Regions from separate parts of the Mycoplana sp. 10N416 genome, predicted to be linked through region 1. Evidence: riboswitches for the same ligand, from Rfam matches in the RefSeq annotation. Region 1 holds a riboswitch; the other holds the start of a gene.
The links. A riboswitch is a leader RNA that binds a small molecule or an ion and turns the genes downstream of it on or off. The one in region 1 is predicted to bind S-adenosylmethionine.
Positions count from the first base shown of each region.

Region 2: another riboswitch for S-adenosylmethionine. It lies ahead of metA (homoserine O-acetyltransferase MetA); the one in region 1 lies ahead of AC1DDS_RS11425 (O-succinylhomoserine sulfhydrylase).

Region 1 is NZ_JBFTIM010000004.1:438,315-453,376, forward strand. It holds gene pstC (phosphate ABC transporter permease subunit PstC) at 1-150, shown strand, start outside; gene pstA (phosphate ABC transporter permease PstA) at 147-1,469, shown strand; gene pstB (phosphate ABC transporter ATP-binding protein PstB) at 1,484-2,299, shown strand; gene phoU (phosphate signaling complex protein PhoU) at 2,359-3,072, shown strand; gene phoB (phosphate regulon transcriptional regulator PhoB) at 3,119-3,802, shown strand; gene AC1DDS_RS11395 (GcrA family cell cycle regulator) at 3,883-4,401, opposite strand; gene AC1DDS_RS11400 (acetylornithine transaminase) at 4,827-6,020, shown strand; gene argF (ornithine carbamoyltransferase) at 6,056-6,967, shown strand; gene AC1DDS_RS11410 (Hsp33 family molecular chaperone) at 7,176-8,165, shown strand; gene AC1DDS_RS11415 (YybH family protein) at 8,296-8,757, shown strand; gene apaG (Co2+/Mg2+ efflux protein ApaG) at 8,797-9,189, opposite strand; gene AC1DDS_RS11425 (O-succinylhomoserine sulfhydrylase) at 9,413-10,597, opposite strand; SAM riboswitch at 10,642-10,720, opposite strand; gene AC1DDS_RS11430 (2'-deoxycytidine 5'-triphosphate deaminase) at 10,794-11,891, shown strand; gene AC1DDS_RS11435 (calcium-binding protein) at 12,094-14,049, shown strand; gene AC1DDS_RS11440 (HlyD family type I secretion periplasmic adaptor subunit) at 14,083-15,062, opposite strand, start outside.
Region 2 is NZ_JBFTIM010000002.1:254,192-269,253, reverse strand. It holds gene AC1DDS_RS05590 (GntR family transcriptional regulator) at 1-92, shown strand, start outside; gene AC1DDS_RS05585 (NAD(P)-dependent oxidoreductase) at 122-1,006, opposite strand; gene AC1DDS_RS05580 (vWA domain-containing protein) at 1,155-2,342, opposite strand; gene AC1DDS_RS05575 (GNAT family N-acetyltransferase) at 2,348-2,797, opposite strand; gene metA (homoserine O-acetyltransferase MetA) at 2,802-3,725, opposite strand; SAM riboswitch at 3,783-3,860, opposite strand; gene AC1DDS_RS05565 (AAA family ATPase) at 3,909-4,748, opposite strand; gene phbB (acetoacetyl-CoA reductase) at 4,875-5,600, opposite strand; gene AC1DDS_RS05555 (acetyl-CoA C-acetyltransferase) at 5,705-6,886, opposite strand; gene phaR (polyhydroxyalkanoate synthesis repressor PhaR) at 7,226-7,804, shown strand; gene rpmF (50S ribosomal protein L32) at 7,925-8,110, opposite strand; gene AC1DDS_RS05540 (glutathione S-transferase family protein) at 8,311-8,958, opposite strand; gene mtgA (monofunctional biosynthetic peptidoglycan transglycosylase) at 9,052-9,738, opposite strand; gene AC1DDS_RS05530 (polyprenyl synthetase family protein) at 9,979-10,896, shown strand; gene hisC (histidinol-phosphate transaminase) at 10,900-11,955, shown strand; gene AC1DDS_RS05520 (LysE family translocator) at 12,087-12,731, shown strand; gene ispG (flavodoxin-dependent (E)-4-hydroxy-3-methylbut-2-enyl-diphosphate synthase) at 12,732-13,985, opposite strand; gene AC1DDS_RS05510 ((2Fe-2S)-binding protein) at 14,305-14,763, shown strand; gene AC1DDS_RS05505 (xanthine dehydrogenase family protein molybdopterin-binding subunit) at 14,766-15,062, shown strand, end outside.

The sequences.
Region 1 (15,062 bases):
ATCGTCAACCAGTTGACCGGCGACCTGGAGTTCACCTCGCCACAGACGCTGGTGGCCTTCGCGCTGGGCATTACCCTGTTCTGCATCACGCTCGCACTCAACATCTACGCGCTCTATATCGTCCGCAAATACCGGGAGCAGTACGAATGACCGATCTCCTCTCAGCGGTTTCCGGCGATACGGTCTCCAAGGCGCCGCCGCGCCGCGACATCGGCATTCGCCGCCGCTATGCCGCCGAACGCCGTTTCCGCTTCTATGGTCTCGCCGCGATCGTCTTCGGCCTCGTGTTCCTGTTCGTGCTGCTGTGGTCGGTCGCCGGCAAGGGCTACACCGCCTTCCAGCAGACGGAGATGACGCTGCCGGTCGAATTCTCCGAAAAGGTCATCGACCCCTCCAACAAGCGCGCCACCGATCCGAAGGTGCTGGTTACCGCCAACTATCCGTTGCTGGTGCGCAATGCGCTGGCCGAGAAACTCGGCGTCAAGTCGACCGATCGGGCGGCGCTGAAACAGGTTTCGGCGATGGTGTCGGATAGCGCGCGCGTGACGCTGCGCGACATGGTGGCCGACGATCCCTCGATCATCGGCAAGACTGTGCCCGTCACCGTTCTCGCCAGCGCCACCATTGATTCCGCCTTCAAGGGGCAGTTCGACCTGACCGTCGACGAGAAGAACCGCAAGGTTTCCGACAAGCAGGTCGGCTGGATGAAGCAGCTTGCGGAGGAAGGCGTGCTCGCCAAGGGTTTCAATACCGGGCTGTTCGTCAATGGCAATTCCAGCCGGCCGGAAGCCGCCGGCCTCGGCGTGGCGCTCGTGGGCTCGCTCTATCTGATGGGCATCGTGCTGGTGCTGTCTCTGCCGATCGGCGTCGCCGCTTCCATCTACCTGGAGGAGTTCGCGCCGAAGAACCGGCTGACCGATCTGATCGAAGTCAACATCAACAATCTCGCCGCCGTGCCTTCGATCGTCTACGGCCTTCTCGGGCTTGCCGTATTCATCAACTTTGCCGGCCTGCCGCGCTCGGCGCCGCTCGTCGGCGGTCTGGTGCTGACGCTGATGACCTTGCCGACCATCATCATTGCCACACGCGCGGCTTTGCGGGCCGTTCCGCCGTCGATCCGTGCGGCCGCCCTTGGGCTGGGCGCCTCGAAGATGCAGACGATCTTCCACCACGTCCTGCCGCTTGCCATGCCCGGCATCCTGACCGGCACGATCATCGGGCTGGCGCACGCGCTCGGCGAGACCGCGCCGCTGCTCCTGATCGGTATGGTCGCGTTCGTCGCCAACGTCCCCGCCACGCCGCTCGATCCGTCGACGGCCCTGCCGGTACAGATCTACATGTGGGCGAACGAGGCCGAGCGCGCCTTTGTCGAGCGGACTTCGGGGGCGATCATCGTCCTGCTCGTCTTCCTCATCATTATGAACTTTGGCGCAATCCTGTTGCGGCGCCGGTTTGAGCGCCGCTGGTAGTGAGATAGAAGCAGATGAACATCATGACCGAAGCCGTGGCTGAAGAAGCGCTGGAAAAGAAGATGAACTCTGTGCCTTACAAGATGATCGGCAGGGATGTCTCCGTTTACTACGGCGACAAACGCGCCCTCTACGACGTGAACCTCAACATCCGCGAGAATACGGTGACGGCCCTGATCGGCCCGTCCGGCTGCGGCAAGTCGACGTTCCTGCGCACGCTCAACCGCATGAACGACACGATCGACAATTGCCGCGTCACCGGTGCGATCACGCTCGATGGGGACGACATTTACGACCCCGCGATCGATGTGGTCGAGCTTCGCGCCCGTGTCGGCATGGTGTTCCAGAAGCCGAACCCGTTTCCGAAGTCGATCTATGAGAACGTCGCCTACGGGCCCCGCATCCACGGTCTCGCCAAGAACAAGGCGGATCTGGACCAGGTCGTCGAGCACAGTCTGCAAAAGGCCGGTCTCTGGAACGAGGTGAAGGACCGCCTGCATGAAGGCGGCACGGGCCTCTCCGGCGGCCAGCAGCAGCGCCTCTGCATCGCCCGCGCCGTCGCCGTCAGTCCGGAGGTGATCCTGATGGACGAGCCCTGCTCGGCGCTCGATCCGATCGCCACCGCCAAGGTCGAGGAACTGATCCACGAGCTGCGCGAAAACTTCACGATCGTCATCGTCACCCATTCGATGCAGCAGGCCGCGCGCGTTTCGCAGCGCACCGCCATGTTCCATCTGGGCAACCTGGTCGAGGAGAACGACACCGACAAGATGTTCACCAACCCCGACGACCAGCGCACGCAGGACTATATCATGGGCCGGTTCGGCTGAACCCGGTGCAACGTCGCAAATGAATACCCGGCGCCATGGCGCCAGTTGAGGATAACACCATGTCATCGCCCCACATCGCTTCCGTCTACGACGAAGAATTGAAGTACCTTGCGCGCCGCATCTCCGAGATGGGCGGCACCGCCGAGCAGATGGTGGGCGACAGCGTGCGCGCCCTGGTCAACACCGATGCCGCGCTGGCGCAGAAGGTCATCTCCGAAGACGTCATCCTGGACACTGCCGAGCGGCAGATCAACGAGAAGGCGATCCTGACGATAGCCAAGCGCCAGCCGATGGCGGCGGACCTGCGCGAGATCATGGGCGCGATCCGCATCGCTGCGGAACTCGAGCGCGTCGGCGACCTTGGCAAGAACAACGCCAAGCGCGTCATCGCCGTGCAGAGTTCCGGCATGCCGCGCAAGCTTGCCCGCGGCCTGGAGCATCTCGCGGAACTGGCACTGATGCAGTTGAAGGAAGTGCTCGACGTGTATGCGTCGCGCAACGTCGAGAAGGCCAGGGAGATCCGCGAGCGCGACGACGAGATCGACGCGGTCTACACCTCGCTGTTCCGGGAGCTTCTGACCTACATGATGGAAGACCCGCGCAACATCACGCCCTGCACCCATCTTCTGTTCTGCGCCAAGAACATCGAACGCATCGGCGACCATGCCACCAACATCGCCGAGACGATCTTCTACATGGCGACGGGTGCGCCACCGGAAGGCGAGCGCCCGAAGGACGATCACACCACCTCAGTCGGCGCGGAGAAGGAATGATCTGCGTCGCATTGTTTGAATTCTAGAACGCCGGAGTTCGCAAGGCATGGTTCCCAAGATTACCGTGGTCGAAGACGAAGAGGCGCTGAGCGTCCTCTTGCGCTACAATCTCGAAGCGGAGGGTTTCGAGGTCGATACGATCCTGCGCGGCGACGAGGCGGAGATCCGCCTGCAGGAGCGTCAACCGGATCTCCTGATCCTCGACTGGATGCTGCCCGGCGTTTCCGGCATCGAGCTGTGCCGCCGCCTGCGCCAGCGCTCCGAGACCGAACGCCTGCCGATCATCATGCTGACGGCCCGCGGCGAGGAGAGTGAAAGGGTGCGGGGTCTTGCCACCGGTGCCGACGACTACGTGGTGAAGCCCTTCTCGACGCCGGAGTTGATGGCGCGGGTGAAGGCGATGCTGCGGCGCGCCCGGCCGGAAGTGGTCTCGACGCTGCTGAAGTGCGGCGATATCGAACTCGACCGCGAGACGCACCGCGTCCATCGCCGGACGCGCGAGGTGCGCCTCGGTCCGACGGAATTCCGCCTGCTCGAGTTCTTCATGACCTCTCCCGGGCGCGTCTTTTCGCGCTCGCAGCTGCTCGACGGCGTCTGGGGACATGACATCTATGTCGACGAGCGCACGGTCGATGTGCATGTCGGCCGTCTGCGCAAGGCGCTGAACTTCTCCAACATGCAGGACGTCATCCGCACCGTGCGCGGGGCCGGCTATTCGCTGGAGGCCTGATCGGCTGGAAACAATCGGAAACGAAAAACGGGCCCCGCGGGGCCCGTTTGCAATTCTGTCTCTTTCCAGCGTGTCGCCGGTTACCGCATGCGCCGACGTTCGGCCGACGGCTGGTAAGCCAGGCGCTGATGGAAGAGGCAGTAGGGCGAGTTGTCCGGGGACTCGTTGCCGCAGAAGTGAAAATCGTCCGTCAGCGGGTCGCCGTTCGGCCACTTGCAGGTGCGCTCGGTGAGTTCCGTCAGTTCCAGCCGACGCGACATCGGCAAGACGACGTTCGTGTTGATCCGCGCGAGCGGCGCGTCGTCGTACTCAAACGCGACTTCCTCCTTGACGACGGTCGCGCCTGCCGGACGGGCGACGGTGCGGGTCACGACCCGCGGGGCGAAGTTCGAGGGGCGCGGCGCGGCGGCCGGCCGCTTGGCCCGTGTCGCCGTCGGCGTGCCGCCGGCTTTAGCGCGACCGGGAAGGGCGAGGCGGTGCACCTTGCCGATGACCGCGTTGCGGCTGACGCCGCCGAGTTGTGCTGCGATCTGGCTGGCGCTCAGTCCTTCGGACCAGAGCTTCTTGAGCTTCTCGACCCTCTCGTCTGTCCAGTTCATCCTATCGCCTCCATTCCAGCGTTCGCTACCGGGAATCCGTCGCCAATGCCCCGGATGGCTCCGGAGCACGGAACGCCTTGATACTGTGGGTGACTAGTTCCGCCGCATGCAGTCTAGCAATTGACTTTTAACCTACTGACAGGGGGACTCTGTGACAAGAGTCGCCCGATTCAGGCCGAATCGATTTTCCAGTTTTCCCCAACTTGCTAGTTTGGTGTGACTGCCCGGCGACACTTTCCGCGCGCAATTCGGGTCCGTCTACGCGATCAATTGAGGCGGAACGGATGGAAGCTACTTTTATTGACATCGACCCCCGAAATGCTGATAGTGCCGCGGCCGCCGCAGGGCGGCATTTTTCATTTTTCCACACGGAAAGCTCAAGACGGGAATGGATTTCCGCATCCGCTGCGAAGGAGATACGCGCCATGGCTGATGCCACGCCGCTTTACGAGACCTATCTGCGTGCGCCGCTGCGCTTCGAGCGTGGCGAAGGCGTCTGGCTGATCGCGGAAGACGGCTCGCGCTATCTCGACTTTGCCGCCGGCGTTGCGGTCAATTCGCTCGGCCATGCCCATCCACATCTGGTCGACAGCCTCAAGAGCCAGGCCGACAAGGTCTGGCACGTTTCGAACCTCTACGAGGTGCCGGGACAGGAAACGCTTGGCAAGCGGCTGATCGACGCGACGTTCGCCGACAAGGTGTTCTTCACCAATTCCGGCGCAGAGGCGCTGGAGTGCGCGATCAAGACGGCGCGGCGCTATCATTTCGCCAAGGGCCATCCCGGCAAGTTTCACGTCATCACCTTCGAGGGGGCCTTCCATGGCCGGACGCTGGCGACGATCGCCGCCGGCGGCCAGGAGAAGTATCTCGAAGGCTTCGGGCCCAAGGCGCCCGGCTTCTATCAGGTGCCCTTCGGCGACATCGCCGCCGTAAAGGCCGCGATAACGGAAGAGACGGCGGCAATCCTGATCGAGCCGGTACAGGGCGAAGGCGGCATCCGCGTCGTGTCGAAGGAGTTTCTGCGGGAACTGCGCGCGCTCTGCGACGAATATGGGCTGCTGCTCGTGCTTGACGAGGTGCAGTCCGGCGTCGGCCGGACAGGCAGGCTGTTTGCCCATGAATGGGCCGGTGTCGCGCCGGACATCATGGCGGTCGCGAAAGGCATCGGCGGCGGCTTTCCCCTCGGTGCCTGCCTGGCGACGGCGGAGGCTGCGGCCGGGATGGTCGCGGGCACGCATGGCTCGACCTATGGCGGCAATCCGCTGGCCATGGCCGTCGGCAACGCGGTCCTGGACGTCGTGCTGGAAAAGGGGTTCCTGGAACACGTTCGCGACGTGGCGCTCGTGCTGCGTCAGGGCCTGGCCTCGCTGGCGGACCGCTTTCCGGATATCATCGAGGATGTCCGCGGCGAGGGCCTGATGCTCGGCATCAAGGCCAAGGTTCCCTCGGCCGACCTGCTCAAGGCGGTTCGCGCGGAACACATGCTGCTCGTCCCGGCCGGGGACAACGTGCTGCGGCTGCTGCCGCCGCTGGTCACGACGGCCGAAGAGGCGCGCGAGGGGCTGGCACGGATCGAACGGGCGGCGGAGAAACTGAGCGCCGAGAAGAAGCAGGCCTGAGGCGTTGCCGAGGCTCAAACAGCAGGACTGACAGCATGGCCAGACACTTCCTCGACCTCTCCGCCATGACGGCCGAGAATCTTCGCACGATCATCGACGACGCCAAGGTGCGAAAGGCGGCGACCAAGGAGGGCACGGCCGACAGGCCGCTTGCCGGCAAGATGCTGGCGATGATCTTCGAAAAGCCCTCCACCCGCACCCGGGTCTCGTTCGACGTCGGCATGCGCCAGCTCGGCGGCGAGACGCTGTTTCTGTCGGGCACCGAGATGCAGCTCGGCCGCGCCGAGACGATCGGCGATACGGCGAAGGTGTTGTCGCGCTATGTCGACGCGATCATGATCCGTACGACCGATCATGCGCGCCTGCTGGAGATGGCCGAGCATGCGACCGTGCCGGTGATCAACGCCCTGACGGACCTGACGCATCCCTGCCAGATCATGGCCGACATCATGACCTTCGAGGAGCATCGCGGACCGGTGAAGGGACGGACGATCGCCTGGACCGGGGACGGCAACAACGTGCTGCATTCCTTCGTCGAGGGTGCGGCCCGCTTCGGCTATCGCATGAACATGGCCGTGCCGCTTGGCTCCGAGCCGGAGGACAAGATCCTCAACTGGGCGCGCAACAATGGCGGAGAGATCATGCTCTGCCACGACGCCGATCGGGCCGTCGCCGGCGTTGACTGCGTCGTTACCGACTGCTGGGTTTCCATGAACCAGGAGCACCGCGCCCGTGGCCACAACATCTTCCAGCCCTTCCAGGTGAACGAGGCGCTGATGCAGAAGGCCGACAAGGACGCGCTCTTCATGCACTGCCTGCCTGCGCACCGCGGCGAGGAAGTCACCGATGAGGTGATCGATGGACCGCGGTCGGTCGTCTTCGACGAGGCGGAGAACCGCCTGCATGCGCAGAAGTCCATCCTTGCCTGGTGCCTGAACGCCATTTGACCGGCCGTTCACGCCCTATTGAAAACGGCTTGACGCGCCACGATCTATGGCGCGAACCCCGATGTTGCAGCGGCGCCGCTGGCGTCGCATCCGCCGGATGTGAGATCATTCCGACGGCGATAGCGCAGAATCACTGAAGAACGCAGCCGTCGCAGGCAGGTGTGGCCAGCATCCCGCCGGACGGCCGATGGCGTTGAAGGAGCGAAATATGGCCCAGCCAGCCCCGATACTTGGCGAACTCGATTTTGCCGGCGACGACCACGTCGTGCCGTTCCAGGTGGAAGGCCTGGACGTGCGCGGCCGCGCGGTCCAGCTTGGGCCGTTGCTCGACGCGATCCTCGAGCGACACGACTACCCGCAGCCCGTCGCGCGCCTTCTGGCCGAGGCGATCGTGCTGACCGTCTTGCTCGGCACGTCGCTGAAGTTCGAGGGCAAGTTGATCCTGCAGACGAAGAGCGACGGCCCGGTCGATCTGCTCGTCGCGGACTTTTCCAGCCCCGAGAACGTGCGCGCCTATGCCCGGTTCGACGCCGACGCGCTGGAGGAAGCGGTACAGTCCGGCAAGGTCGCCCCGCACGAGTTGCTCGGCAAGGGTATCCTTGCCTTCACCATCGATCAGGGCGCTCACATGCAGCGGTACCAGGGCATCGTCGCGCTCGACGGCCACACGCTCGAGGAGATCGCCGGAGTCTATTTCCGCCAGTCGGAACAGATTCCGACGCGGGTTCGCCTCGGCGTGGCCGAACTGTTCGACCGCGATGAGAACGGCAAAGCCCGTCACCGCTGGCGTGCGGGCGGCATGGTTGCGCAGTTTCTGCCGGAGTCGCCTGAGCGCATGCGCCAGGCGGATCTGCCGGGCGGAGACGGCGAGGAAGTCGGCCACAGCATCGCTGAGGACGACAAGTGGTCCGAAGCCCGATCGCTCGTCGAGACGATCGATGCCGACGAGCTGACGGATCCGAATGTCGGAACCGAGCGGCTGTTGTTCCGGCTTTTCCATGAGCGCGGCGTGCGGGTCTATCCGCCACAGGCGGTGTTCGACCGCTGTTCCTGTTCGCGCGACAAGCTCAAGGCGGTGCTGTCGGGCCTGTCGCCGGATGAGGTCGAGCATACGGCGACCGACGGCCATATCGCGGCAACGTGCGAATTCTGTTCGACGACGTACCGCTTCGAGGTTGGCGAAGTCACCGCCGCCTGACGCACTCGATCTGTTGCAAAAGCGGACGCCCGCCCCGGCGTCCGCTTTTGTGTTAGAATTGCGCGCACGCTGGACAGTACGACCGCGGTGACCGCTTCGTCCGGCCGCCGCGCTCGTCGAGGAGCAGGCCATGATCCGCGCATTTGCCTTTCTCGTGCCGATGACAATCGGCGTCGTGATGGCGGCCGATATGCCGGTGGCGAACTCGGACGCCGACAAGCAGCAGATTCTGAAGAATGACGAGGCCTGGCTGAAGGCGGTCGCGACAAAGGACCCGCAGGCCATCGCCGCGTTCTATGCCGAAGACGGATCGATCCTGGCGCCGGGCATGCCGATTGCCAAGGGACGCGACGCAGTCGAGGCCGCCTGGAAGGGCCTGGTCGGCATGAAGGACTTTTCCCTCACCTTTTCGCCCTCCCTTGTCGAGGTCGCCCAGTCGGGCGACATCGCCTATGAGATCGGAACGTACGAACTCGGATACTCGACCGACAAGCCCGTTGACGAAAAGGGAAAGTACGTGGTCGTCTGGAAGAAAGCCGGCGACGACTGGAAGGTGATGGCCGACATCTTCAACAGCGACGGCGCGATCTAATGCTTCAATCTAACCCGGAAAGGCTCTAGACGCCGGGGGTCAGTTCAGGGTGCGGCTCTGGCCCGGCGCATCGAGCGAGAAGGCGGGGATGGTGACATCGAACGCTTCGCCGCTTGTCGTTTCCATCTGGTAATGGCCGAACATGACACCGGATGGCGTGTCGAGCGGGCAGCCGGAGGAATACTCGTAAGTATCCCCCGGTCCCAGCACCGGTTGTTCGCCAACCACGCCGGGACCGCTGACCTCGTCAACGAGCCCGTTCTGGTCGGTGATGTGCCAATAGCGCGTCATCAGCCTGACGGTCGCATCGGAATGGTTGGCGATGACGATGCGGTATCCCCAGACATAGCGGCTGTCGTCCGGGTCGGATTGCTCCTCCAGAAAATAGGGCTCGACAGTGACCTCGATATCGCGGGTAAGCGCTCTGTACATTCCAAGGCCTTAGGCTGATTGCTCTCGAACGGGTTGCGGCGAACCATGCGCGCAGGTGCATCGCATCTGCGCTTTGGCATTTGCGGCAGCACGCTCACCGCCATCCATTGGTTGGCACGTTCTCGACGATCCGATCAAGACAATTGTCGATCGTCAAGCGGCGTTGGCTGCCCCTGGGCGCAAAAAAAGCAGCGCACGGCCGGCATGCGCTGCTTCACCGGGTTCAGGATTTCACCTTCTCCAGCGCCTGGGCGAAGTCGGCGAGCAGGTCCTCGCTGTCCTCGATGCCCGCGGAGAAGCGGACGGTGCCGGGCGAAATGCCGAGTTCGGCGCGGGCCTCGTCGGTCAGGTTCTTGTGCGTCGTCGTTCCCGGATGGGTGATCAGGCTCTTCGCGTCGCCGAGATTGTTGGAGATCTCGACGATCTCGAGGGCGTTCTGCAGCGCGAAGGCGGCTTCCTTGCCACCCTTGAGCTCGATGCAGATCAGCGTGGAGCCGCCGGACATCTGCCTGGCGATGATGTCGGCCTGCGGGTGATCCTTGCGACCGGGGTAGATGACGCGGGCAACCTTCGGGTGATCGGCGAGAAGGTCGGCAATGCGCGAAGCGTTTTCGGTCTGCTGCTTGACGCGCAGCGGCAGCGTTTCGATCCCCTTCAGCAGCGTCCAGGCGTTGAACGGCGACATGGCGGGACCGGTGTGGCGGAAGTAGTCCTGCAGGCTTTCCTCGATCCACTCCTTGTCGGACAGCACGATGCCGCCGAGGCAGCGGCCCTGGCCGTCAATGTGCTTGGTGGCCGAGTAGACGACCACATGGGCGCCGAGCTCAAGCGGCTTCTGAAAGAGCGGGGTGGCGAAGACGTTGTCGACGACGACCTTGGCGCCGATCTGGTTTGCGAGCTTGGCCACGCCGGCGATGTCGACTACCTCCAGCGTCGGGTTCGTCGGGCTTTCGAGGAAGAAGACCTTGGTGTTCTTCCGGATCGCCTTTTCCCAGTTGGCGAGATCGCGCCCGTCGACCAGCGTACACTCGACGCCGTATTTCGGCGCCAGCGTCTCGACCACCCAGCGGCAGGAGCCGAACAGGGCGCGGGCGGCGACGATATGGTCGCCGGCCTTCACCTGGCAGAGGATCGCGGCCGCAACCGCCGCCATGCCGGATGCCATGGCGCGGCCTTCCGCGGCGCCTTCGAGCAGGCACATGCGCCGCTCGAACATGTCATTGGTCGGGCTGCCGTAGCGGGCATAGATGAAGCCCTCCGTCTCACCCTTGAAGCGAGCCTCGGCGGCTTCCGCGGTCTCGTAGACGAAACCCTGGGTCAGGAAGATGGCTTCGGAGGTTTCGGCGTGCTGCGAACGGGTGGTGCCGCCATGGACGAGTTGGGTTGCCGGGCGCCAGGACTTGCTCATGATGATTGCCTTCCAAAACAAAAAAACCGGCCGCGAAAAGCAGGCCGGTTGGACACCCGGCCTTTTTAGCTACTTGTTTAACGTGGCTGCAAGCCGACCGGCCAAATCACCACGGGATATCCGCTCCATACTGCGAGGCGGTGCTTGCGTCAATTGCCGGCATTTGGTTTTGTCGGCCAGTTTAAAGGAACGGTCTATGGTACGTGCAACGGGAATTCTGGCGGATCGCGCCATCAAGGGGCTGTTCGACAGCAACAGGCTGATAAGCGAGGCCGCGCTGGACCCGGACCAGATTCAGCCGGCGAGCCTCGATCTGCGCCTGGGCTCGAAGGCCTTCCGCGTCCGCGCCAGTTTCCTGCCCGGGCCTGCCCATCTGGTCGCCGACAAGCTCGACCGGCTGAAGCTGCATGTGATCGACCTTACCGACGGCGCCGTGCTGGAGACGGGCTGCGTCTATATCGTGCCGCTGATGGAAAGCCTCGACCTGCCGGAGGATCTGTCCGCCTCCACCAACCCGAAAAGCTCGACCGGCCGGCTCGACATTTTCACCCGCGTCATCACCGATCGGGCGCAGGAATTCGACAAGATCCCGGCCGGCTACAAGGGGCCGCTCTATCTCGAGATCTCGCCCCGCACTTTTCCGATCGTCGTGCGGCGCGGCTCGCGCCTGTCGCAGATCCGCTTTCGTACCGGCAATGCGCTGCTGACGGATGCCGAGCTTCTGGCGCTGCACGCATCCGACACGCTGGTGGCGAGCGACACGCCGAACGTCTCGGGCGGCGGCATCGCGCTGTCAATCGACCTGGTGGGCACCGGGCCGGACGGCCTCGTCGGCTATCGCGGCAAGCACCACACGGCCGTCGTCGACGTCGACAAGAAGAACCAGCACGACGTGTTCGATTTCTGGGAGCCGCTGTTCAGCCGCGGCCGCAACGAACTGATCCTCGATCCGGATGAATTCTACATCCTTGTCTCGCGCGAGGCGGTGCACGTGCCGCCGCTCTATGCCGCCGAAATGACACCATTCGATCCGCTCGTCGGCGAGTTCCGCGTCCACTATGCCGGTTTCTTCGATCCCGGCTTTGGCCATGCCGCCGCCGGCGGTTCGGGAAGCCGTGCGGTGCTGGAGGTGCGCAGCCACGAGGTGCCCTTCATCCTCGAGCACGGCCAGATCGTCGGGCGTCTCGTCTACGAGCGCATGCTCGAGCTTCCCGAAAGCCTCTACGGCACCGGACTGGGCTCCAACTACCAGGCGCAGGGCCTGAAGCTGTCGAAGCATTTCCGCACCAGCTGAGCCGGGCGTTCACTGCGACCCGCTCGAATGAGTCCCGACGCGCGCCGGCCGCAGCTTCGCCGCTGCCGCTCGTTCGGCATCCTCTCTCGATTTTCACGTTAGCTGTTTCCTCGGTGACAACCAGTTGTCTCGCTTCGCGCTAGCAACCGAAGCCAGGCCGCTGTCGCGGCATCGGATTGAACCGTGATGGAGGGAAGCTCAAATGGCGATTCACGTTATAGAAGTAGAGTCAATCACACCCGTTACGGCCTCGACCGACAACGATGTCTGGATGATACGTGAGGGTGTCACGCTTGCCGTCGCGCCCTCGCCCCGCGGCGCGATCGACGCCAGCGTCACAGCGAATAACCGCAAGTTCATCGTGGATGGGAACGTTTTTGGGAGCGAGGTCGGCATCTATCTGGGTGCGGGAACCGATACCAAGATCGTCGTGGGGGACACAGGTTCGGTCAGAAGCTCGTCGACGGCGATGATGGCCTGGGCACCAGGGGTGGAGGCCACACTGAGACTTGAAAACGATGGAGAGGTCTACGGCTCGAACGAAGGTATCTATGTCCTCCTGACGAAACTCGACCTCACCAACAATGGGATGATCGGGGGAGGCTATAGCGCCGTAGTTGCCAGATCGAACTTCACCTACATCGTCAACAATGGGGTGATGAATGGTCTCGTTGCTGCTTATGGGGACGCCGCTGGCAAAGCTGCGATCAACAACACCGGCACCATCAATGGTCGGCTCGATGTGCTCACGAACGCAGCACAGGTCAACACGGTCTTCAATTCCGGTACGATAGCCGCGCACGACAAGTTGGGGAGTAGTCAGGACGCGGTCGTCGGTGGCCTTGCTGCCGAGCAGGTGGTCAATACCGGCACAATAAGGGGGCACCTGGACCTCGGCGGGGGGGCAGACACCTTCTCAAACTCCGGTTTCGTTCAGGGCAACATTTTCTTCCTGGCTGGCGACGACGCGCTGACGCTCAATAGCGGCGGCATCATCGAAGGCAATGTGGACATGGGAGAGGGCAACGACCGCATCAACCTGATCGGCGGATCGATCACCGGCACCGTGTCGGGCGGCCAGGGAAATGACTATTACGTCATCCGCAACGCAGACGCCGTTTTGACTGAAACAGCGAATCAAGGCGTCGATACCGTCGAAACCCGCACCACCTGGTATCTGGACGACAACTTCGAAAACCTAGTGCTCGCCGGCAACGCGAGCGTCGAGGGGCACGGCAATGAGCTTGCCAATGCATTGACCGGCAACATCGCCTCCAACCGGCTGTTCGGCTACGAGGGCGACGACGTGCTCGATGGCGGAAAGGGGGGCGACCGGCTCGACGGCGGTGCCGGCAACGACACCTATATCGTCGCCAACGCGGGAGATGTCGTTGTCGAAAAAGCGGGTGCGGGCAGGGACACCGTCAAATCCACCGTCAGTCTGGTGCTTTCGGCGAACGTCGAAAACCTGATCCTTGGCGGAACCGGCGCGCTGAACGGCACCGGCAACGCCCTCGCCAACACACTGACCGGCAATGCCGGCAAGAACGTCCTGAACGGCGGTACCGGCAAGGACACGCTGATTGGCGGTGCCGGCAACGACACCTACATCACCGATGGCGGCGACACGATCAAGGAGGATGCGAATGGAGGCATCGACCTCGTCAAGAGTTCCGTCACGCTCACGCTCGGTGCAAACCTCGAAAACCTGACGCTGACCGGTACCAAAAGCATTGGCGGCACCGGCAACGCGCTCGACAACGTTCTGGTCGGCAACGCCGGAAAGAACGTTCTGAACGGAGGCGCGGGTGCCGACACTCTGACCGGGGGGCGTGGCAGTGACACTTTCGTCTTCAACTCCGCCCTGAGCAGCAAGAATATCGACAAAATCAGCGACTTCGACACGAAGTCCGATATCATCCATCTGGACGACGCGATCTTCCGCGGCCTGAAGGCCGGTGCTTTGTCAGCCGATGCCTTCCGGATCGGAACTGCCGCTGCCGATGCCAGCGACCGCATCATCTACAACGATGCGACCGGGGCGCTGTTCTTCGATCGCGATGGTTCCGGATCCGCCTACAAGGCCGTGCAGTTCGCCGACCTGTCAGCCGGCCTGAAAAGTGCGGGCATCGCTTACAGCGACTTCTTCGTCATTTAGCGTAGGGATCACTGCGGTGCCTCGGCAAGGCCATCAAGGCTCCCGGATGGCGCTGTCGAGCCCGCGCAGCAGCGGATAGAGGAAATAGGAGATGACGGTTCGGCGACCGACCTTGATCTCGGCCGAGACCGTCATGCCCGGCAGGAGCCGGATCGTCTCACCGTCGGAGTGGAGTTGCATGTCGGTCAGCGGCACCCGGGCCTTGAAGTAGGGAGCAGGCGATTGTCCCGTGGCCGCTTCCTGCTGGGTCGGGTTGAAGGCGTCGCGGCTGATCGTGCGGATCGTCCCGGAAGCCGTTCCGTACTTCTGGAACGGATAGGCGTCGAGCTTGATCCGGGCTTCGCTGTCGACTGCGACGCGCGCGATGTCGCGGGAGTTGACCGAGACCTCCGCTTCGAGCGGGACGTTGAGGGGGACGAGCGTCACGATCGGCTCCGCCTCGCGGACCACCGAGCCGACCGAGCGCTGGGCCAGGTCGAGGACGACGGCGTCGGCCGGCGCTGTCAGCGTGATCATCTCGCGCCTCAGTTCCATTTTCTTCAATTCGTCGGCGGCGGTGTCGCGCTGGTTGCGTAGTTCGACCAGTTGTTCCATCGACGCCCTGCGAAAGTCCTCGACAAAAGCCTGCCGGTCGGCTCGCAGCTTCGCCAGCGTGTGATCGGCTTCCGCCGCCTTGCCGCGCAACGCCGACAGGCTCGTCTCGACATCAAGCCGCGCGTCACGCGCGCCAAGGAAGTTGATCAGCGATCCGCTGTCCTTCCGGTAGAGCGACTCGCGCGCCCCTTCGATGCGATTGAGATTGTCGCGCCGGTTCGTCAGCACCGCCTGCTGATCCTTGCTGGAGGCGATCGCCGCAAGCTGGCCGGCGATCTGCTGGTCGAAATTCTGCACCTGCGCGAGGTAGTAAGCGCGGCGCTGGGCGAAAAGCTGCGCTTGCAGCAGCTCATCCGGTGAACTGCCTGCGTTTGCCGTGTAGTCGACCCCTGCGAGTTCGGCGTCGATGCGCTTCACCT
Region 2 (15,062 bases), on a different contig from region 1:
GGGACGCCGAACTCGCCTCCCGCCTGACGCGCGACCACGTGCTGGATGCCGGGCGCTCGCTCGTCATCTTTCTGCGCGGGGAGAGGGCCTGACCGGAGATATCCCGGTGCCCCAGCTTCAACTACTTCAGGCCGTTCGCCGCACCGACGATATCCGACAGCATCGGCACATAGTCGTCGCCGCGGCCGGCGTTGACGGCGAGGGCGAATGAATTGCGCACGGCCGCTCCGACCGGGTTGGCAACGCCCTCGGCGTTGGCGAAGGCGGCCAGATAGCTCATGTCCTTGAAACCGTTGCGGATCGCAAACTTGTGGGCGTTCGGATCGCGCTCCAGAACCCAGCGGAAGAAGGTCTGGTAGAAACCGCAATCCATCCGGCCGCCACGGATGACGCTGTCGAAGGTTTCCGGCGTCAGCCCCGCCTTGCGGCCAAGCATGAGGGCTTCCGAATAGAGCGCGGCATAGCCCATCGACAGGAAATTGTTCAGAAGTTTCATCGTGTGGCCGGTGCCCGTCGGTCCGGTATGGATGACGCGGCCGGCGAAACAGTCGAGGATCGGACGGACCCGGGCAACGTCGGCATCGGTCCCACCGACCATCACGTCGAGCGTGCCGGCGGCGGCATCGGCCGGCGTGCGGCCAAGCGGCGCGTCGATGAGCGTGGTCCCCTTCACTGCGAGCCTTGCTGCAAGCGAAGTGGTCACGGACGGGTCCGAGGTGGAGCAATCGATGATGGTGAGAGGGCGGCCGGCAGCGGCAATGCCGTCGTCCCCCTCGACGACGGCCAGCACTTCGGGCGATCCGGTCACGCAAAGAACGATGACGTCGCAGCGTTCCGCCATCTCGCGCGGCGACTTCGCCTCGGTTGCTCCCTTGGCGATCAGGGCCTCGAGCGGCGCACGATTGCGATGCGCCATGCCGACCAGCGGATAGCCTTTGGCCAGAATGTTTGCGGCCATGCCTTGACCCATGAACCCAAGTCCGATGAAGCCCACTGCCTGCGTCATGGTCGTCTTCCTTTGCCGTCCGGGGTACACCGCCAGCATAGCAGCCTGCGTGGCTGAAGCGTAGGATTGATGCGCCCCTCGACGAGGCCGTCGCGCTGCGGCAGCAGGTTACGACTTCATTGTGAGCTGGCGAAACTGCTTGCGGCGGTCAGCGCGACAGTTCCTTTGTCGCCGATTGCAGCCCGGCAAGGGTCATCGGAAACATGCGGCCGTGCATCAGGCGGCCGATCAGGTCGGTCGACTGGGTGTAGCGCCAGTGTTCCTGGTGCACCGGATTGAGCCAGATCGCCCGGGGGAAATGCTCGGCGATGCGGGTTAGCCAGACCGCGCCGGCCTCCTTGTTCCAGTGCTCGACGGAGCCGCCCGGATGGGTGATCTCATACGGGCTCATCGCCGCATCGCCGACGAAGATCACGCGATAGTCGCTGCCATAGGTGCGGATCAGCTCGAGCGTCGGCGTGACGTCGGTGCGCCGGCGGCGGTTGTCTTTCCAGACGCCTTCGTAGACGCAGTTGTGAAAGTAGAAATGCTCCAGGTGCCGGAACTCGGCACGTGCCGCCGAGAAGAGCTCCTCGACGGTGCGGACATGCGAGTCCATCGAGCCGCCGGCGTCGAAGAACATCAGCAGCTTCACCGCATTGCGCCGCTCGGGCCGGGTGACGACGTCGATGTAGCCGTGCTGGGCGGTGGAGTGGATCGTGCCGGGCAGGTCGAGTTCGTCCACGGCGCCCTCGCGCACCCAGCGCCGCAGCCGTTTCAGCGCGACCTTGATGTTGCGGGTGCCGAGTTCAACGCTGTCGTCGTAATCCTTGAATTCGCGCCGGTCCCAGACCTTGACGGCCCGGCGGTGCCGGGAGGCGTCCTGGCCGATGCGAACGCCTTCCGGATTGTAGCCGAACGCGCCGAAAGGAGAGGTGCCGGCAGTGCCGATCCACTTCGAGCCGCCCTGGTGGCGTCCCTTCTGCTCGGCTAGGCGCTGGCGCAGGGTCTCCATGAGTTTGTCGAAGCCGCCGAGGCTCTCGATCAGGCGTTTCTCCTCATCCGTGAGGTATCGCTCGGCGAGCTTCTGCAGCCACGCTTCGGGAATTCTCGCGTCGATTCCATTAGGTGCCGCGCCCGACACGGCTTCGAGCCCCTTGAAGGTCTCGGCAAAGACCCGGTCGAACCGGTCGATGAAGCGTTCGTCCTTCACCAGCACGCTGCGCGCAAGATAGTAGAAGGCTTCGACGTCGAAGTCGGCAATGCCTGCTTCCATACCTTCCAGCAACGACAGGAACTCCCGTAGGGTGACGGGAACCTTCGCGGTCCTCAGCGCGAGGAAGAAGGGGATGAACATGGCGGTCAGAGATTCTTCTGGTAGATGATGAACGGCGTCTTGTCGGCGATGCGGTCATAGAGACGGCGCGCGGTCGCGTTGAACTCCTGCGTCATCCAGTAGACTTCCGGCGTGCCCGCATCGGCAGCCTTCGCATAGACCGCCTCGATCAGCGCCTTGCCGATGCCGGTGCCGCGCACTTCCGGATCGGCGTAGAGATCCTGCAGGTAGCAGACATTGTTGGTCGTCCAGCACGAGCGATGGAAGAGATAGTGGGCGAGGCCGACAGGCTTGCCGTCGAGGACGGCCAGCAGGCCGGCGAACTCGTTGGCGCCACCACCGGTCAGCCGTGCGAAGGTCGATCGGTAGATTTCTTCCGGCAGCACGGTCTCGTAGAAGGCGAGGTAGGCAGTCCACAAACGGCGCCACGCGGCCTCGTCGTCAGCTGCAACAGGTCTGATCACGAGGCCGGTCATCCGCTTATCCTTCCTTGCCAATCTTCTCCAGATCATACGGTGTTGTCTGGTACATCTCGTTGATCCAGTTGCCGAACAGCAGATGCGCATGGCTGCGCCAGCGGTTCAAGGGGGCGATCGCCGGGTCGTTGTGCGGGAAATAGTTCCTCGGCATCTTGATCGGTACGCCGGCGTTCACATCACGGAAATACTCGTCGGCAAGCGAGGTCGAATCGTACTCGACGTGATTGAAGACGTAGAGCCGTTTGCCGGCCTTTTCCTGCACGTAACAGACGCCCGTCTCGTCCGATTCCATCAGGACCTCGAGGCCCGGTCGCTGGCGGATGTCTTCGGAGCGCACCTCGGTCCAGCGCGAGACGGGGATCTGGAAATCGTCCGAAAATCCGTTGAGGAAGACGGAGGAGGGATTGCGATTGTGGTGGCGGAAGACACCGAATGCCTTTTCGTCGAGCGTAAACTTCGGCACGCCGTGAAAGTGATAGATCGCCGCCATCGCCCCCCAGCAGACATTCAGCGTCGAATGGACGTTCGTCTCGGTCCAGTCGAAGATCTGCTTCATCTCGTCCCAGTAGGTGACATCCTCGTAGTCGAGCGTCTCGATCGGCGCACCGGTGATGATGAAGCCGTCGAACTTGCGGTGCTTGATATCCTCCCACGTGTCATAGAAGGCGAGGAGATGTTCTTCCGACGTGTTCTTCGCCCTGTGGCCGCCGATGCGCACCAGCGACAGCTCCACCTGCAGCGGCGATGCGCCGACCAGCCGCGCCATCTGGATCTCGGTCTTGATCTTGTTCGGCATGAGGTTCAGGAGTCCGATCTGCAAGGGACGGATGTCCTGGCGGACAGCCACCGTCTCGGTCATCACCCGCACGCCCTCGTGAACGAGGGTCTCGAAAGCAGGCAGTGTATCGGGAATCTTGATGGGCATGGGTTCACTCGATCAAACAAAAAAACCGGCGGCGACAAAATCGCAACCGGTCCGGGAAGGTCTCTCCTCACGGCCCTTTAGCGACTTGTTTTACGTGGCTGCAAGCCGGCCGGCCAAATCACCACGGGACGTATCCTAAATAGCGCCAGGCCGCGTCGGAATCAATCGGCGATGCCGGAATGGCTAACCGTCGCGCCGCGCCATGAAGGCCAGGCGTTCGAACAGGTGCACATCCTGCTCATTCTTGAGCAGGGCTCCGTAGAGCTTAGGCAGCATCGTTTTCGGATCGGTGCGCAGGTCGGCAGGCTCCACCTCGTCGGCCACCAGCAGCCGGATCCAGTCGAGGGCTTCGGACGTGGAAGGCCTTTTCTTCAGTCCGGGCGTTTCGCGGATATCGAAGAAGGTGGAAAGTGCGGCCGAAAGCAGCGCCTTGCGGATGCCGGGATAGTGAACTTCGACGATGCGGGAAAGCGTGTCCTGGTCGGGGAAGCGGATGTAGTGGAAGAAGCAGCGGCGCAGGAAGGCGTCCGGCAGTTCCTTCTCGTTGTTTGAGGTGATGATGACGATCGGGCGGTTCGCCGCGGCAACGGTCTCGCTCGTCTCGTAGACATGGAATTCCATGCGGTCGAGTTCCTGCAGCAGGTCGTTGGGAAACTCGATGTCGGCCTTGTCGATCTCGTCGATCAGCAGAACGGTTTTCCTTGGCGCCTCGAAGGCCTGCCAGAGCTTGCCCTTGCGGATATAGTTGCGCACGTCGTTGATGCGCGCGTCGCCGAGCTGGCTGTCGCGAAGGCGCGAGACGACGTCATATTCGTAGAGGCCCTGCTGGGCCTTCGTCGTCGATTTCACGTTCCATTCGATGAGGTCGAGGCCGAGGGCCGTCGCAACCTGGCGGGCGAGTTCGGTCTTGCCGGTGCCAGGCTCACCCTTGACGAGCAGTGGCCGCTCCAACCGGATCGCCGCATTGACGGCAACCATCAGATCCTTGTCGGCGACGTAGTCGGCTGTTCCGGTAAACTGCATGCCTCGGCCCCTACTGCTGTACTGCAGAGCCATCTAAGGGATGGCGGCAGGTCCGTAAAGGGTAGATGGCGGAACGCTGCTCGCCATCGGCAGACGGCGAGCAGCTATAGCACAGCGATCCGTGGCTCAGACCACGAACTGCCCGCCGTTGGCCGAGATCGTCGAACCGGTGATGAAGCCCGCATCATCGGAAGCGAGGAAGAGGACGCATCGAGCGATCTCCTCGGGTTCGCCCAGTCGCCCGACGGGGATCTGCGGGATGATGCGCTCGTTCAGGACTTTTTCCGGCACGGCGCGGACCATCTCCGTGCCGATGTAGCCCGGGCAGATGGCGTTGACGGTGATCCCCTTGGCGGCGCCCTCCTGGGCCAGCGCTTTGCTGAAACCGAGATCGCCCGCCTTGGCGGCCGAATAGTTCACCTGACCCATCTGGCCCTTCTGGCCGTTGATGGAGGAGATGTTGATGATCCGGCCGAAACTGCGGTCGCGCATTCCCGTCCAGACCGGATGGGTCATGTTGAACAGGCCGGTGAGGTTGGTGTTGATGACCTCGCTCCATTGCTGCGGCGTCATCTTGTGGAACATCGCATCGCGGGTGATGCCGGCATTGTTGACGAGCACCTCGATCGGGCCGAGATCGGCCTCGACCCCGGCGATCCCCTCCGCGCAGGCCTCGTAGCTCGAGACGTCCCACTTGTAGACGGAAATCCCAGTTTCAGCCTTGAAGGCGTTTGCGGCCTCATCGTTGCCGGCGTAGGTGGCTGCAACCTTGTAACCGGCCTTTTTTAGGGCCGTTGAAATAGCCGCGCCGATGCCGCGCGTGCCGCCAGTGACCAATGCTACCCTGCTCATGTGTGCACTCCCCTCAGACGTGTTTTCGTTGGGTTTTGGAGTGGCGCGTAAAGCGCCACCCTTGAATGCGATGCGCGGCGGTGCCGGCCAATGTAGGCTGGTGTTTACATCCGTTCCACGCACATGGCGACACCCATGCCGCCGCCGATGCAGAGCGTCGCCAAGCCCTTGGAAACGCCGCGGCGCTGCATCTCGAACAGTAGCGTATTGAGGACGCGCGCGCCGGAGGCGCCGATCGGGTGGCCGATGGCGATGGCGCCGCCGTTGACGTTGACGATCGAGGGATCCCAGCCGAGGTCCTTGTTGACGGCGCAGGCCTGGGCGGCAAACGCCTCGTTGGCCTCGACGAGACCGAGGTCACCGATCTTCCAGCCGGCCCTTTCCAGCGCCCTGCGGGAAGCCGGGATCGGGCCGGTGCCCATGATCTTCGGGTCGACGCCGGCGGTTGCCCAGGAGACGATGCGGGCCAGCGGCTGGATGCCGCGACGGGAAGCCTCGGCCTCGCTCATCAGCAGCGCCGCCGCCGCACCATCGTTGATGCCGGAAGCGTTGGCGGCGGTCACGGTGCCGTCCTTGTCGAAGGCCGGCTTCAGTTTGGTCATGGCGTCCATCGTTGCGCCGTGGCGGATATACTCGTCGCTATCGACGACGATGTCGCCCTTGCGGGTCTTAACGGTGAAGGGGACGATTTCGTCCTTGAAGCGGCCAGCCTTCTGCGCAGCTTCGGCCTTGTTTTGCGAAGCGACGGCGAAGGCGTCCTGTTCCTCGCGGGACAGTTGCCACTGCCGGGCGACGTTCTCCGCCGTGATGCCCATGTGGTAGCCGTAGAAGGCGTCGGTCAGGCCATCCTTGATCATCGTGTCGATCATCTTGAAGTCGCCCATCTTCACGCCGCCGCGCAGGTATGCGCAGTGCGGCGCCATCGACATCGACTCCATGCCGCCGGCGACGATGATGTTGGCGTCACCGGTTGCGATCTGTTGCATGCCGAGGGCAACGGCTCGCAGGCCAGAGCCGCAGAGCTGATTCATGCCCCAAGCGGTTTTTTCCTGGGGTACCCCGGCCTTCATCGCCGCCTGGCGGGCCGGGTTTTGGCCTTCACCGGCGGCCAGCACCTGGCCGAGGATGACCTCGTCCACCTCGCTTGCGGATACGCCGGCACGCTCGAGAACGGCCGCGATCACTGTGGCGCCGAGTTCATGGGCGGGCGTGTTGGCGAAGGCACCATTGAAGGAGCCGACGGCGGTGCGAGCCGCGCTGGCGATGACGATGGACGAAGTGCTCATGGGGGTCTTTTCCTCACTCTTTCGACCCACGACCGCAGGTGCGCCGCAGCTTGCGGCGGTTCCCGGCGCGGGAAATCCTTCCGGTTGCTTGCCAGTCGACGACCCTGCAGAGCAACCACCTCAACGGCAAAACTGGCAAAGCTTCGATGGAGAGTCAAACGGGTTGTCGCGGGCGCCGTCCATGCTGCAGCCATGCTGCGCTCGCAGTGCGGGCGCGCTAAAAAATGTTGCGCAGCATTTTTTTCACTGCAACGCACAATTGGATTGTCATACCATTATTTTTGCGGATACTCGCAGCGACCAGCAAGCGATTGGAAATGCGGGGATGAGGAGACCCAGATGGCCAAGAATGACGGTCAGATCACGATCAAGAAGTATGCGAACAGGCGGCTCTACAACACGGGCACGAGCACCTATGTGACGCTCGACGATCTCGCGGTGATGGTGAAGAAGGGGGAGAACTTCGTTGTCCAGGACGCGAAATCCGGCGATGACATCACGCACTCGGTGTTGACCCAGATCATCTTCGAGCAGGAATCGAAGACCGGCAACACGCTGCTGCCGATCTCGTTCCTGCGCCAGCTCATCGGCTTCTACGGCGATCAGATGCAGATGGTGGTTCCGAGCTACCTCGAGCATTCGATGCAGGCGTTCACCGAGCAGCAGTCGCAGATGCGCGAGCAGATGAACAAGGCCCTCGGCGACACGCCGTTCGGCAAGAACCTGCAAGTGCCGATGCAACTGGTGGAAGAGCAGGTGCGCCGCAACACCGAGATGTTCCAGAAGGCGATGCAGATGTTTTCGCCCTTCATGAACGCGCCGCCGCAGAAGGAAACGAAGAAGGCCGAGGCCAAGGACATCGACGAGCTGAAGGAGCAACTGCGGGCGCTGCAGTCGAAGCTCGACAACCTGGGCTGACGCCGTTCGAAGGTATGTGCGAACCCGGACGACGAGGGAAAGCGCGGTCGGCTTGGATATGTGCAAAAGAAAAGGGCCGGACGATGCCGGCCCAATTTCATTGTCGAAGATTGGAAGCGATTATGCGCTTTCCTTCGGCGTCAGCACCTGGCGACCGCGATACATGCCTGTCTTCAGGTCGATGTGGTGCGGGCGGCGCAGTTCGCCGGAGTTCTTGTCTTCGATGTAGCTCGGAGCCTTCAGAGCGTCGGCGGAGCGGCGCATGCCGCGCTTGGACGGGCTCGTTTTTCTTTTCGGTACAGCCATTTCACTACTCCACTGAACGGGCAAACACGTCCCAGGCCACTCAAAATGGCCGAAAAAGACATGCATCTATCTCGGAAATTTGCCGGGCTTATACATGGCAAAAACCTGCTTGACCAGTCCCCGCAAGGATTTTTTCGCGTGACCTGCCGCTGGTTGCTTCCATGCAGTGTTGACAGGAGTGCCAGCACCAGATGGTCAGCTCAGGCCTCGTCCTCCGGAACGGTCCAGGGCTCAGCCAACGCGGCCGCTTCCCACTTCTTCCAGGCCGGATGGGCCATGACGCGATCCATATAGGCCAGCGAACCGTGGTCGGCAGTCAACTTGTAGGCATGGAAACGGTTGACGACGGGCGCATACATCGCGTCGGCGGCGGAAAAGGCGCCGAACAGGAACGGGCCGCCCCAGCGCTGCAGCGCATCACGCCAGATCGCTTCGATCCGCGCGACGTCGTCGAGGACGCCGTCCGGCAGATCGATCGCGCGCTGCGGCCGGCGGATGTTCATCGGGCAGGCGCCGCGAAGCGCCCGGAAGCCGGCGAGCATTTCCATCGAGACAGACCGGGCTTCCGCGCGCGCCTCGCGATCCGTTGGCCAGATGCCGGCGTCGGGGTGGAGCTCGGCGACATACTCGATAATCGCCAGAGACTCCCACACCCGCACCTTGCCGTGGTGCAGCACGGGCACGCGGCCGGTCGGGGAGAGTTCCTTGAAGGCGGGATTGCCGGCGGCGAAATCGAACGGGATCACCCGATCGGAAAAGGGAATGCCGGCGGCTTCCATCGCGATCCAGGGGCGGAAGGACCAGGACGAATAGTTCTTGTTGCCGATATAGAGCACGAGGTCGGGCATGCGAGGCTCCCTGCGTTTCCGGAATGGTCCTGACTCTAGAATTGCTTGATCCTAGAATTCCCGGCCGTTCAGCACCAATGAAAAGGCATGAACTCAATCATAAAGGCATCTGATGTATTCGCCCGAGCGGCTGGCGCGGCGCTCGATCAGGCTCGCGAGCCGCTTCAGGCCGCGGCCCGGCTTGCCGGCCTTGCGGTCGATCGGATTGGGCAGTGAGACCGCAAGCAACGCCGCCTGGCGCCGCGACAGCTTCTTGGCGGGCACGTTGAAGTGGTGCTGGGCGGCCGCCTCGATGCCATAGATGCCCGGTCCCCATTCGGCGATGTTGAGGTAGATCTCCATCAGCCGGCGCTTGCTCCAGACGACGTCGGAAGCAACGGCGAGCGGCAGTTCCAGCCCCTTGCGCAGGAAGGAGCGTCCGTTCCAGAGATAGAGGTTCTTGACCGTCTGCATCGGGATCGTGCTCGCCCCGCGGGTCGCCTCGCCCTGCAGCGCGTCGTTGACGACGCCGCGCATCTGGTTCCAGTCGACGCCGTCATGGGCACAGAACTGGCCGTCCTCCGACATCATCACCGACTGCACGAGGACCGGGGCGATGTCGTCGAAATCAACCCATCGGCGGTCGTAGCCCTGCAGTGTGACGAGGTCCCGCAGCATCAGCGTGGAGACTGGATGGACGAAACCGAGAGCATAGACTGGAATCAGGAGATAGGGCAGGGCCAGCAGCGCGACCGCCACGAGCACGATCCTCCGCCAGCTGCCACGCAGTCGCCGGATCAAGCCTCTGTCCTTGCCAGGGCCGGGGTCTGTGGCGTCCAGCTGCCTGGCATCCAGTTGCGCCTCAACGCGGGTTTCCGGTGCAATCTCCAAAGGCCGGTATCCGTCCTCTCGCCGTTCCGGCTTTTCATAACGTCGCAGCGGCCGGTTTGCCAGTGGTTGTAGCGAACTTTGCCCGCGTTTGACGCCGCTATCCAAACCTTCGCCGTTGCCTATCGTTGCGCCCCATGCCAAAGAGCCACCATGACCAGCCATTCCGCCCTTTTCCAGCAACGCATGAAATCGCATGCCGAGACTGTCGAAGCCACGCTCGCGGGCCTGCTTTCGCCGGGCCCGCGCGACGGGGAGACGGCGCGTCCTGAACGGCTGATGGCGGCGATACGGCATGGCGTGCTCAACGGAGGCAAGCGGCTGCGGCCCTTCCTCGTCATCGAGTCCGCAGCACTCCTGGGCGATGGCTTTACCTCCGCCGCCCTCAGGGTCGGGGCGGCGCTCGAATGCGTGCACTGCTACTCGCTGGTGCATGACGACCTGCCGGCGATGGATGATGACAACCTGCGCCGCGGCCAGCCGACCGTGCATGTTGCCTTTGACGAAGCCTCGGCCATTCTTGCCGGCGACAGCCTGCTGACGCTCGCCTTCGATATTTTGGCTGCGCCGGAGACGGTGCTCGCCGACAGGCTCAAGATCGAGCTCGTCCTTTCGCTCGCACGCGCAGCCGGCATCGGCGGCATGGCCGGCGGGCAGGCTCTGGATCTCGCGGCGGAGAAGGTTGCACCGGATGAAGCCGGGATCGTCACCCTGCAGGCGATGAAGACCGGTGCCCTGATCCGTTTCGCCTGCGAGGCGGGCGCGATTATCGCCGATGCCGATAGTGCCACGCGCGACCTGCTCAAGCGCTACGGCGAGACGGTCGGCCTTGCCTTCCAGCTCGCCGACGACCTGCTCGACCTGACGGCAGACGCCGCGACGATGGGCAAGGCGACCGGCAAGGACGCCGCGCGCGGCAAGGGCACGCTGGTCTCGCTCAAGGGACAGGTGTGGGCCGAGAACCGGCTCAACGAACTGGTGGGCGAGGCAGAGGCCCTGCTTGCGCCGTTCGGCGCCCGGGCCAACATCCTGGTCGAGGCCGCCCGCTTCATTGCCAATCGCAGGAGCTGATTGATGAGCAAGTACTGGTCACCCGTCGTTGCGACGCTGAAGCCCTATGTCGCCGGCGAGCAGCCGCGCATTGCCGATCTCGTCAAGCTGAACACCAACGAAAACCCCTACGGCCCCTCGCCCAGGGCGATCGCGGCAATGCAGGCGGCGGTGGCGGACAGCCTGAAGCTCTATCCCGATCCGTCCGCGCTGGCCTTGCGGGAAGCGATCGCGAAGACCTATGGCGTCGCGCCGGACGAGGTGTTCGTCGGCAACGGCTCGGACGAGGTGCTGGCACACGCCTTTGCAGCGCTGCTGAAGCACGACAAGCCCCTGCTCTACCCCGACATCACCTACAGCTTCTACCCGACCTATTGCGGCCTGTTCGGCATCGAGGCCGTCGAGGTGCCGCTGAAGGACGATTATACGATCGAAGTCGCCGACTACCGGCGCGATTGCGGCGCGATCATCCTGCCGAACCCGAATGCGCCGACCGGCATTGGCCTGCCGCTTTCGGCGATCGAGACGATCGTCGCCGAGCATCCGGACCAGCCGGTGGTGATCGACGAGGCCTATATTGATTTCGGCGGCGAGAGCGCCATCCCGCTGACGCGCAAGTACGAGAACCTGCTCGTCGTGCACACGCTGTCGAAGTCGCGCTCGCTCGCCGGCCTGCGGGTCGGCTATGCGATCGGCCAGCGGCCGCTGATCGATGCGCTGGAGCGCGTCAAGGACAGCTTCAATTCCTATCCGCTCGATCGCGTCGCACAGGCCGGCGCGACGGCGGCGATCGAGGACGTCGCCTGGTTCGACGAGACGCGCAAGAAGGTGATGGATTCGCGCGAACGGGTGACGGGGGCGCTGCGCCAGCGCGGCTTCGAGGTGCTTCCGTCGCAGGCGAACTTCGTCTTCGCCCGCCATCCCGGCCACAGCGGTGCTGATATTGCCAAGGGCCTGCGCGAGCGCGCTGTCCTCGTGCGCCACTTCGCCAAGCCGCGCATCTCGGATTTTTTGCGCATCACCATCGGCACGCCGGAGGAATGCGACCGGCTGATTACGGCGCTCGAGGAGATCGTCTGAGGCTGGCACGGCGCGTGGATGCGGCAGATATCGGATCGAGCGCTTGCAAATCCTGTCTGCCGACGCGTCTTCCGCGGGCCGAGACCCCGTGGTAGGACTGCTTCGACGCCGCCAGATCCAGTAGAGGCTGTATGAAAGAAATCCTGCCATACTTGCCGCAGCTGGCCGTCGGCTGGACCGCCTATCTGATCGCGACCGCCTCGCCGGGACCGGCGATCCTCGCCATCATCGGTACGTCCATCAGCCAGGGACGCAAGGCCGGCCTGTCCCTGGCGCTCGGCGTGCTGACCGGCTCGTACATCTGGGCGATGCTGACCTCCTCAGGCCTTTCGGCGCTCATCCGCACCTACGGGCAGGCGATCATCGTGCTCAAGATTGCGGGCGGATGCTATTTGCTGTGGCTCGCCTGGCATGCCCTCCGCTCGGCCATGCGCAATGGTGCAGCGTACGAGTCCCGGCAGCAGGCGTTGCCACGCCTCTCGCCCCGCCGGCAGTATATGAAGGGCCTCGGCATCCACCTCACCAATCCGAAGGCGATCTTCTCCTGGATAATGCTGACGTCGCTCGGAATGCCGCCCGGCGCCCCGGCAGGCACGATGGCCGTTTTCATCGCCGGCTGCATGGCGCTGGGCCTGACCACATTCATCGGCTTTGCGCTGGTCTTCTCGCTCACGCCCGTGCATCGCGCCTATCTGAGGTCGCGGCGGATGATCGAGGGACTGATGGCCGGTTTCTTCGCCTTTGCCGGCTTCAAGCTGCTGACGGCGCGGATCTGACTATTCCGCTGCCGCCTGGCCCGCCCCAAAACGCTTCTCGATATAGTCGGCGACGAGCGCCTCGAACTCGCCGGCGATGTTGGCGCCGCGCAGCGTCATCGCCTTCTTGCCGTCGATATAGACGGGGGCGGCCGGCAGTTCGCCGGTGCCGGGCAGCGAGATGCCGATATCGGCATGCTTGCTCTCGCCCGGGCCGTTGACGATGCACCCCATGACGGCGACCTTCATCGCTTCCACGCCGGGATATTTTTCGCGCCAGACCGGCATGTTCTTGCGGATGTCGTCCTGGATCTTCTGGGCGAGTTCCTGGAACACGGTCGAGGTGGTGCGGCCGCAGCCAGGGCAGGCGGCGACGACGGGGACGAACTGGCGGAAGCCCATGACCTGCAGAAGCTCCTGGGCAACCTGCACCTCGCGGGTGCGGTCGCCGCCGGGCTCGGGCGTCAGCGAGATGCGGATCGTGTCGCCGATGCCCTGCTGCAGCAGGATACCGAGCGATGCAGACGAGGCGACGATGCCCTTGGTGCCCATGCCGGCCTCGGTGAGGCCGAGATGCAGCGCATGGTCGGAGCGGGCTGACAGCATGGCATAGACGGCGATCAGGTCCTGCACGTTGCTGACCTTGGCCGAGAGGATGATCTTGTCGCGCGGCAGACCGATCTCTTCGGCAAGCTCGGCAGACAGCAGCGCCGACGCGCAGATCGCCTCGCGCATCACCTCCTGGGCGGTGAGGGGAAAGCCCTTTTCCTGGTTCTCGTCCATCAGCCGGGTCAGGAGTTCCTGGTCGAGCGAACCCCAGTTGACGCCGATGCGCACCGGCTTGTCGTGGCGGATCGCCGTTTCGACGATCGCGCCGAACTGCCGGTCCTTCTTGTCCTTGAAGCCGACATTGCCGGGATTGATGCGATACTTGGCCAGCGCCTCGGCGCAGGCGGGGTGGTCGGCGAGCAGCTTGTGGCCGATGTAGTGGAAGTCGCCGACGAGCGGCACGTCCATGCCGAGCCGCAGCAGACGTTCGCGGATCTTCGGCACGGCGGCGGCGCTCTCGTCGCGATCGACGGTGATGCGCACGATCTCGGAGCCGGCGCGGAACAGGGCAGCGACCTGCGCCACGGTCGCATCGATATCGGCCGTGTCCGTGTTGGTCATCGACTGCACGATTACCGGCGCCCCGCCGCCGACCATCACGCCGCCAACATCGACGCCGACGGACTGGCGGCGCGGCTTGGGTTCGAAATCGAAGGAGAAGGACATGGTAGCCTCGTGCTGGCCCGATCTGCAGGCGGCGTCTTACCGGTAGATTGTGACAGGACTACCGGGACTTTTCGCCTCTCAGGTGGAACAGGAAATGTGGCTTGTCAACAGTCGCGCTCTTCCTTGACGGCGTAGCGGCGATTTCGCTCACGTTGGCGCGGCAAAGTCACGGCATGGGGTGAGGTCGCAGCGGGAGGCTTCGGCTATCATTTCCTGTTCAAGCCTGATGCGACGGTATATCAACCGGGATCGGCGACCGCGACGCGGTGGACTGCACTACGCCAGCCCGCGCCGCAAGATCATCCTTGAGGAGACGGCGATGAAGCTGATCGTGAACGGCGCGGAACACGAGTTGAACGTGGAGCCGGAAATGCCGCTCCTCTGGGTGCTGCGCGACGAACTCGACATTCGCGGGCCGAAATTCGGCTGCGGTATGGCCCAGTGCGGGGCCTGCACGGTGTTCATCGACGGCGAGCCGATGCGCTCCTGTTCGGTGCCGGTCGGCGACGTTGCGGGCGTGGTGACGACGATCGAAGGGCTGACGCCGGACGGTCGGCTGCATCCGGTGCAGCAGGCCTGGATCGACGAGCAGGTCGCCCAATGCGGCTATTGCCAGGCCGGGCAGATCATGAGCGCGGTCGCCCTGCTCGAGGCCAACCCCAATCCGACCGACGAAGACATCGACAACGCGATGTCCGGCAATCTCTGTCGTTGCGGCACCTACCCGCGCATCCGTGCGGCAATCAAGCGTGCGGCGAATACGACGACGGGAGCGTGACGATGGGTACCACTGGAAAAATAGCGCGGCGCACCTTCCTCGTCGGAACCGCCCTTGTCGCCGGCGGCCTCGCCGTTGGCTACTACTTCTATCGCAAGCCCTATCCGAATCCGCTCGACGACGAGTTGGCCGAGGGCGAGACGACGTTCAATCCCTATGTGAAGATCGCAGCCGACAACACGATCACGCTGATCGCGCCGCGGGCCGAGATGGGGCAGGGGGTTGCAACGACGCTGGCGGCCCTCGTCGCGGAAGAACTCGACGTTCGCCTTGATCAGGTGATCGTCGAGCACGGACCG